Regions from separate parts of the Streptomyces sp. NPDC059785 genome, predicted to be linked through region 2. Evidence: predicted binding sites of a transcription regulator. Region 2 holds the regulator's gene; the other holds the start of a gene.
What was found. Region 2 encodes HrcA, which represses chaperone genes, less so after heat shock. Its sites were predicted from a motif close to TTNGCACTCNGNNNNNCNGAGTGCNAA; they were not measured.

Region 1 (4,410 bases), on a different contig from region 2:
GGAGCCACCACCGGAGACGATGCCCTCCTCGACCGCGGCGCGGGTCGCGGAGATGGCGTCCTCCAGACGGTGCTTCTTCTCCTTCAGCTCCACCTCGGTGGCGGCGCCGACCTTGATCACGCACACGCCGCCGGCCAGCTTCGCGAGGCGCTCCTGGAGCTTCTCGCGGTCCCAGTCGGAGTCCGTGGCCTCGATCTCGGCCTTGATCTGGTTGACGCGGCCGACGACGTCCTCGGAGTTGCCGGCGCCGTCGACGATCGTGGTGTCGTCCTTGGTGACGGTGACACGGCGGGCGGTGCCGAGCACGTCCAGGCCGACCTGGTCGAGCTTGAGGCCGACCTCTTCGGCGATGACGGTGCCGCCGGTGAGGGTGGCGATGTCGCCGAGCATGGCCTTGCGGCGGTCACCGAAGCCGGGCGCCTTGACGGCCACCGCGTTGAAGGTGCCGCGGATCTTGTTGACCACCAGGGTCGACAGGGCCTCGCCCTCGACGTCCTCGGCGATGATCAGCAGCGGCTTGGAGGCGTTGGTCTGGATGACCTTCTCCAGCAGCGGCAGCAGGTCCTGGATGGAGGAGATCTTGCCCTGGTGGATCAGGATGTACGGGTCGTCGAGGACGGCCTCCATACGCTCCTGGTCGGACACCATGTACGGCGACAGGTAGCCCTTGTCGAAGGCCATGCCCTCGGTGAAGTCCAGCTCCAGACCGAAGGTGTTGGACTCCTCGACGGTGATGACACCGTCCTTGCCGACCTTGTCCATGGCCTCGGCGATCAGCTCGCCGACCTGCGGGTCCTGGGCGGACAGCGCGGCGACGGCGGCGATGTCGGACTTCTCGTCGATCGGCCGGGCGGTGGCGAGAAGGTCCTCGGACACGGCAGCGACGGCCGCGTCGATGCCCTTCTTCAGCAGGGCCGGGGACGCACCGGCGGCGACGTTCTTCAGACCCTCGCGGACGAGCGCCTGGGCGAGCACGGTGGCGGTGGTCGTACCGTCACCCGCGATGTCGTTGGTCTTGGTCGCCACCTCCTTCACCAGCTGGGCGCCGAGGTTCTCGTACGGGTCGTCGACCTCGACCTCGCGGGCGATGGTCACACCGTCGTTGGTGATGGTGGGGGCGCCGAACTTCTTGTCGATGACGACGTTGCGGCCCTTGGGGCCGATCGTCACCTTGACCGTGTCGGCAAGCTTGTTGACGCCGCGCTCAAGGGCGCGACGGGCGTCCTCGTCGAACTTCAGGATCTTCGCCATGGGAGCGATTCAGCCCTCTCGGAAAACTCGGGAGAAAAAACCGCGCCCCCAGCGCCCGGGTCATTAAAGGTCGCGGGGGCCAGGGGCGCAGTTCACTGCATCAGCAGAACTGGGTGAATTACTTCTCGACGATCGCGAGGACGTCGCGAGCCGAGAGGACGAGGTACTCCTCGCCGTTGTACTTCACCTCGGTGCCGCCGTACTTGCTGTAGAGCACGACGTCGCCGACGGCGACGTCGAGCGGAAGACGGTTACCGTCCTCGAAGCGGCCCGGGCCCACGGCGAGGACGACGCCCTCCTGGGGCTTCTCCTTCGCAGTGTCCGGAATGACCAGGCCAGAGGCCGTGGTCTGCTCGGCGTCGAGCGGCTGGACCACAACACGGTCCTCGAGCGGCTTGATGGCAACCTTGGAGCTGGCGGTCGTCACGATCCGACCTCCCCCTTCGGAGATCTCACGGGGTTAACTGTCTGAGGTGGCGACCAGGTCGATCCGTCGTCGCGGGTGCCGGACCTGCCCGTCGCTGTTGGCACTCTCCAGTGGGGAGTGCCAGACCTGAGACTATGACCGCGATTAGCACTCGGTCAAGCGGAGTGCCAATTGAGTCGCGGCGCGCCGTTGACGCGCCCCTCAGAGATAGTCCTCCAGACGTGCCGGGGTGAGCCCCTGTTCCTGGACCTGGCGCAACAACCGGGTCAGCGCCCCCGCGAGATCCGGATCATCACCGCCGATGAGAATGTCCCCGGCCCGCGGCGCCCGCACCCCCGGCCGCCGCCCGAGGACCACTGCCGACACCCCACAGTCGGCGGCGGCGCGCAGCGTGGTGGCGTCGTAGAGACCATAGGGCGGCCGGAAGAGCCGGGAGCGGACGCCGAAGCGCGCGCCGAGCTTGTCCCGCTGACCGCAGATCTCGGCGCGCTGTCCGGCGTACGGCAGGCCGCGCAGGGCGACGTGATCGAGGGTGTGGTTCTGCAGACTCGCACCGAACGCCCGCAGCCGCGCGAAGTGCCCGTAACCGGGCCCCACCACATCGTCGGTGAGAAAGACGCTGACCGGCAGCCGCAGCTCACGAACCATGTCGACGAACCGCGGATCACGCTCCGCGGCATCGTCGTAGGTCAGAAAGACGACCCTGTCACGAGTGACCACACGATCGACCACAGGCGGCAGCCCGCCACCGAGGGCCGGCCGCCCATGCGGTGGGGCGGGGGCCAAGGGCGCATCGAGCCCCCAGCGACGATAGGCAGGCCCATCCCCCGCCCGTCGTTCACCGTCGTGCCCACGACCCGCGGCCGCCGGCGCGCGGAAGGGGCCGTGCCGGTACATCACATGCCCGTCGATCACGTGGTCGCACACCAACGGGACCATGTGAACCCCGGAGGTGACCGCGGGAGCGACGGGCGGATGTACCGGCGCGGCCCCGACCCACCCCCGGCACGGCGAGCGCCGCCCGCCGGGCCCGCGCCCCCCGTCCGGCCCGTGCTGGGGCCGGACCCGCTGGGCCGCCTTCCGCCCCAGCCGCTCGATCGGATCGACGGACTGCGCACACCCGGTGACCACGGCGAGCAGCACGCCCACGAGAAGCCCGGCGACCAGGCCCCGCGCCCGCCCCCGCCCCCGCCCTCGCCCTCGCCCCCGCCCTCGCCCTCGCCCTCGCCCCCGTACGGTCACCGGCGGCACGACGTCCTCACAGGTAATCCTCCAGACGCGCCACGGCATACCCCTTGGCGGTGACCTTCTTCATGAAACGGCGGACCATGTCGGTCATGGTGCCGTGCCACTGGTCGCGCCCCCGGAAATGAGTGAGGACGATGTCCCCCGGATGCAGCGACCGGTCCCACTCGCGGTACTCCCAGTGGTCGACGAAGACCTCCTCGTTCCACAGCGGCGCCGCCTTGATGCCGCAGGACTTGGCGGCGCGCAGGGTGTCCTCGTTGTAGTTGCCGTAGGGCGGCCGGAAGAGCGTAGGACGCTTGCCGAACTCCTTGCGCATGATCTTCTGCATGCCGCAGATCTCGCGCTTCTGCCGCTTGTAGGAGAGCGCGGGCAGATAACGGTGGTGGAGCGTGTGGTTGTTCAGACCGACGCCCGCCGCCTGCATCTTCCGGAAGTAGCCGTAGTCGTCCTTGGCGATGTAGTGCGTGAGGAAGGCGGTGTACGGGATCTTCAGATCGCTCATCATCCGCAGGAACTCGGGGTCCTTCTCGGCACCGTCGTCGATGGTGAGGAAGACGACCTTGTCCTTGGTGGGGACGGTGGTGAAGACCGGCGGCAACTCGTCCTGCCCGTCGACCTCGAAGCCGTCGCGCGTGTGGATCTCCGGCTTCTCGTCGGGCGCGGGCGGCGCGACCAGCGGCACCTTCGCCAGCCCCCAGCGCCTGGCCGCGGCGACCCGCGCGACGTGCGCGGCCCGCAGCTTGGCGGCGTACGCGTCCAGCGCACGGGCGGGCGGCGCCTGGAGCGGCTGCTGCCCGGAGGCGGGCCGCACGGTGTCCGTGGCGGTGCAGCCGCCCGCGAGCGCGGAGACGGCGAGTACGGCGAGAACCCCCCGGAACCGGCACAGCGCGGACCGGCGCACCCGCCGCACCCGCCGCACCCGGCGCACCCGGCGCACGGCGCCGCACGATGCGGACCGGCACACAGCACCCCACCGCGTCCACTTCGCACCGTTCTCATCATTTTGTCGTACCAGTCGCATGGCGCCGGATCCTCGCAGCTCAGGGCCCCCGGAAGGCGCTGACAGCGCCGCCGGAAGCGCACCATCCACCGACTGGCCCACAATGGGCCGGTGACCGATCACGCCCAGCCCGACCAGCCGGACCAGCCGGACCAGCCGGACCAGCTCAGCCAGCTCGCCGCCCTCCGCAGGCCGGAAGGCCAGGCCCTCCTGACCGAGGTGCGCGGCACCGCCCGGGACCGGGAGCTGGCCGTAGCCACCCGGCTGCGCCGCGAGCACCCCGCCCCCCTGGTCACCGCCGCGCTCGCGCAGGAGCGGCTGCGGCAGCGGGCGGTGGCGAAGTTCGGGCCCGCGGACGCGGAGCGGATGTTCTTCACGCCGAACGGCGTCGAGCAGTCCACGCGGAGCAGCGTCGCCGCGTACCGCGCGGAACGGTTCCGGGCGCTGGGCGTGCGCTCGGTGGCCGACCTGTGCTGCGGCATCG
Region 2 (4,410 bases):
GCGGTCCGGGTGGGCCGTACGGGCGCGGCGGCGGAGGGGCGGACCAGGGTGACCGGACGGCCCTCCAGGAGGAAGCCGCGGGGCTGGAGCGGGAAGACCCGGTGTTTGCCGAAGCGGTCCTCCAGGGTCACCGTGCCCGCCTCGCAGCGGATCACGGCACCGCAGAACCCGGTGCCGGGGTCCTCGACCACCAGACCGGGGTCCGCCGGGACCTCGGGCACGGGCTTGTTCTTCTTCCACGGAGGGGTCAGGTCCGGCGAGTACTGGCGCATTCGGATGACGATAGGAGAAGGGGGGCCCGCATACCTCGTAACCGCTACGACACGCCGAAGCGGGTCGCCAGTGCGTCCCGCTGCGCGCGGACGAACGCCGCGTCCACCGCCGCGCCGTGGCCGGGCACGTAGACCGCGTCCTCGCCGCCCAGCGCGAGCAGCCGGTCCAGGGCCGCGGGCCACTGGGAGGTCACCGCGTCCGGGCCCGCCTGCGGCTCGCCCGACTCCTCGACCAGGTCGCCGCAGAAGACGATCTCGGGGGAGCCGGCGTCGCCCCGGACCAGGACCGCCAGGTCGTGGGCGGTGTGGCCGGGGCCCACGTTCGCCAGCAGGACCCGGGTGCCGCCGCCCAGGTCCAGGGTCCATTCGCCGGAGACCTGGTGGTGGGGGAGGACCAGGAGGTCCGCCGCCTCGTCCGCCGCCTCGGGGTCCAGGCCCTGGGCCACCGCGTCCGCGCGCAGTCCCTCGCGGTCCGCCGCCAGCAGCGCGGGCATGCCCACCGCCGCGAACACCTCCGCCCCGGCGAACGCCGCCGTGCCGAAGACGTGGTCGAAGTGGGGGTGCGTGAGCGCGATGTGCGTCACACGCCCCGCGGGGCCGAGCAGCCGGCCCGCCGCCGCCCGCAGCGCGGCCCCCTCGGCCAGGCTCGAACCGGTGTCGACCAGCAGCGCGGCGCCGTCGCCGACCACGAGTCCGGTCGTGCAGTCCCAGACGGGCAGGCGGGTCCGGCCGACCGCCGGCGCGAGTTCCTGCCACGCGGGCTCTTCCCAAGTCACCTTCATGCCATGACGCTAACGGCGGGGACGCGCGACGGCAGGACATCGCAGGACAGGTCGGTGCACCTCGTCACGGCGGGCGGGCCCGCCCTTGCCGGGGCCGTACCTCACGGCCGTACACTGGGCCGGGGAAGCTGGCACTCCCGTGCGCTGAGTGCCAGGGTGAAGGACGCGGAGCGATCTTGGAGGTGTGCGCGATGCTCAGTGAACGCAGGCTCGAGGTGCTGCGCGCCATCGTCCAGGACTACGTCGGGACCGAGGAGCCGGTCGGTTCCAAGGCCCTCACCGAGCGGCACAGCCTCGGCGTCTCCCCGGCGACGGTGCGCAACGACATGGCGGCCCTGGAGGACGAGGGGTTCATCGCGCAGCCGCACACCAGCGCCGGGCGCATCCCCACGGACAAGGGCTACCGGCTGTTCGTCGACAAGCTCGCCGGCGTGAAGCCGATGACGGCGCCCGAGCGCCGGGCCATCCAGAACTTCCTCGACGGCGCCGTCGACCTCGACGACGTGGTGGGCCGTACGGTGCGGCTGCTCGCGCAGCTCACCCGGCAGGTCGCGGTGGTGCAGTACCCGTCGCTGACCCGGTCGACCGTGCGTCACGTGGAGCTGCTGTCGCTCGCCCCGGCGCGGGTGATGCTGGTCCTCATCACGGACACCGGGCGGGTCGAGCAGCGCATGATCGACTGTCCGGCCCCGTTCGGGGAGGCCTCGCTCGCGGACCTGCGGGCGCGGCTGAACAGCAGGGTCGCGGGCCGCCGCTTCGCGGACGTCCCGCCGCTGGTGCAGGACCTGCCGGAGGCCTTCGAGGCGGAGGACCGCGGCACGGTCTCGACGGTGCTCTCCACCCTCCTCGAAACGCTGGTGGAGGAGACCGAGGAGCGGCTGATGATCGGCGGCACCGCCAATCTCACCCGCTTCGGGCATGACTTTCCCCTCACCATCCGGCCCGTCCTCGAAGCCCTGGAGGAACAGGTCGTTCTCCTCAAACTCCTCGGCGAGGCGGGGGATTCGGGCATGACCGTACGGATCGGTCACGAGAACGCCTATGAGGGACTCAACTCCACATCCGTGGTCTCGGTCGGCTACGGTTCGGGCGGCGAGGCAGTGGCCAAACTCGGCGTGGTCGGACCGACCCGCATGGATTACCCGGGAACGATGGGAGCGGTACGCGCAGTGGCACGGTACGTCGGACAGATCCTGGCGGAGTCGTAGGTGGCCACGGACTACTACGCCGTACTCGGCGTGCGCCGCGACGCGTCCCAGGACGAGATCAAGAAGGCGTTCCGGAGGCTCGCGCGCGAGCTGCACCCGGACGTGAATCCCGATCCGAAGACGCAGGAGCGCTTCAAGGAGATCAACGCCGCCTACGAGGTCCTGTCGGACCCGCAGAAGAAGCAGGTCTACGACCTCGGCGGCGACCCGCTCTCGCAGAGCGGCGGCCAGGGCGCGGGCGGCTTCGGCGCCGGCGGCTTCGGCAACTTCTCGGACATCATGGACGCGTTCTTCGGGACGGCGTCGCAGCGCGGGCCGCGCTCGCGCACGCGCCGCGGCCAGGACGCGATGATCCGGCTGGAGATCGACCTCGACGAGGCCGCCTTCGGCACGACCAAGGACATCCAGGTCGACACCGCCGTCGTCTGCACCACGTGCAACGGCGAGGGCGCCGCGCCCGGTACCACCGCGCAGACCTGTGACATGTGCCGCGGCCGCGGCGAGGTGTCGCAGGTGACGCGGTCCTTCCTGGGCCAGGTCATGACGTCCCGGCCCTGCCCGCAGTGCCAGGGCTTCGGGACGGTCGTGCCGACCCCGTGCCCGGAGTGCGCGGGCGACGGGCGCGTACGCTCCCGCCGGACCCTGACCGTGAAGATCCCGGCCGGTGTGGACAACGGCACGCGGATCCAGCTCGCGGGCGAGGGCGAGGTCGGCCCCGGCGGCGGCCCGGCAGGTGACCTCTACGTCGAGATCCACGAGCTGCCGCACGCGACCTTCCAGCGCCGCGGCGACGACCTGCACTGCACGGTCACCATCCCGATGACCGCGGCGGCGCTCGGCACGAAGGTGCCGCTGGAGACCCTCGACGGCCTCGAAGAGGTCGACATCCGGCCCGGCACCCAGTCCGGGCAGTCGATCCCGCTGCACGGCCGGGGCATCACGCATCTGCGCGGCGGCGGCCGCGGCGACCTCATCGTGCACGTCGAGGTGACCACGCCGACCAAGCTCGAACCGGAGCAGGAGCGGCTGCTGCGCGAGCTGGCGCAGCTGCGCGGCGAGGAGCGGCCCACGGGGCAGTTCCAGCCGGGCCAGCAGGGCCTGTTCTCCCGCCTCAAGGACGCCTTCAACGGCCGCTGACGGACGCCCTCCCCGGCCGCGGACAGCGGCCGGGGACCGCCGTTCCGCGCGGCCGCTGCCGGGCGGAAGGGCGGATTCGGACTTGTCCCCAGGACGTGACAACATGCCGTCATGTCCTCCGCGCTGACCGGTCTCCTCCGGTATCCGATCGTGCAGGCCCCCATGGCGGGCGGCGTCTCGGTGCCGCAGCTCGCCGCCGCCGTGTCCGACGCCGGCGGCCTCGGATTCCTCGCCGCCGGGTACAAGACCGCCGACGGCATGTACCAGGAGATCAAGCAGCTCCGCGGGCTCACGTCCGGCCCGTTCGGCGTGAACCTCTTCATGCCGCAGCCCGATCTGGCCGACCCGTCGGCCGTCGGCGTCTACGCCCACCAGCTCGCCGGAGAGGCCGCCTGGTACGGGACCGAGCTGGGCGACCCCGACAGCGGCCGCGACGACGGCTACGAGGTCAAGCTCGCCGTCCTGCTGGACAACCCGGTGCCGGTGGTCTCCTTCCACTTCGGCTGCCCGGCGCCCGACGTCCTCGCCGCGCTGGCCCGCGTCGGCACCACGACGATGGTGGCCGCGACCACGCCCGAGGAGGCGCTGGCCGTGCAGCAGGCGGGCGCCGACGCGGTGATCATGCAGGGCGTCGAGGCGGGCGGCCACCAGGGCACCCACCGCGACAGCGTCGAGACCGACGGCGCCGGACTCGGACTGCTTGCCCTGCTCGCCCGTACCCGCGAGACCGTCCATCTCCCGCTGATCGCGGCCGGCGGCATCATGCGCGGCAGCCAGATCGCCGCGGTGCTCGCGGCGGGCGCGAGCGCCGCCCAGCTCGGCACGGCCTTCCTCGCCACCCCGGAATCGGGTGCCGCCCTCATCCACAAGCGGGCCCTGACCGACCCGCTGTTCGTCCGTACGGAACTGACCCGGGCGTTCTCCGGGCGCCCGGCCCGGGGACTGGTCAACCGTTTCCTGCGCGAGCACGGCCCGTACGCGCCCGCCGCCTACCCCGACGTCCACCACCTC

Region 1: a site for HrcA is predicted at 1,823-1,849, ahead of groES (co-chaperone GroES). Genes of this name have one in related genera too.

The regions. Positions count from the first base shown of each region.
Region 1 is NZ_JBHWHV010000085.1:422-4,831, forward strand. It holds gene groL (chaperonin GroEL) at 1-1,251, opposite strand, end outside; gene groES (co-chaperone GroES) at 1,370-1,678, opposite strand; gene ACFV6E_RS39085 (polysaccharide deacetylase family protein) at 1,880-2,617, opposite strand; gene ACFV6E_RS39090 (polysaccharide deacetylase family protein) at 2,937-3,947, opposite strand; gene ACFV6E_RS39095 (methyltransferase domain-containing protein) at 4,038-4,410, shown strand, end outside.
Region 2 is NZ_JBHWHV010000017.1:116,797-121,206, reverse strand. It holds gene ACFV6E_RS16020 (DUF3097 domain-containing protein) at 1-272, opposite strand, end outside; gene ACFV6E_RS16015 (MBL fold metallo-hydrolase) at 317-1,054, opposite strand; gene hrcA (heat-inducible transcriptional repressor HrcA) at 1,246-2,262, shown strand; gene dnaJ (molecular chaperone DnaJ) at 2,263-3,399, shown strand; gene ACFV6E_RS16000 (nitronate monooxygenase) at 3,511-4,410, shown strand, end outside.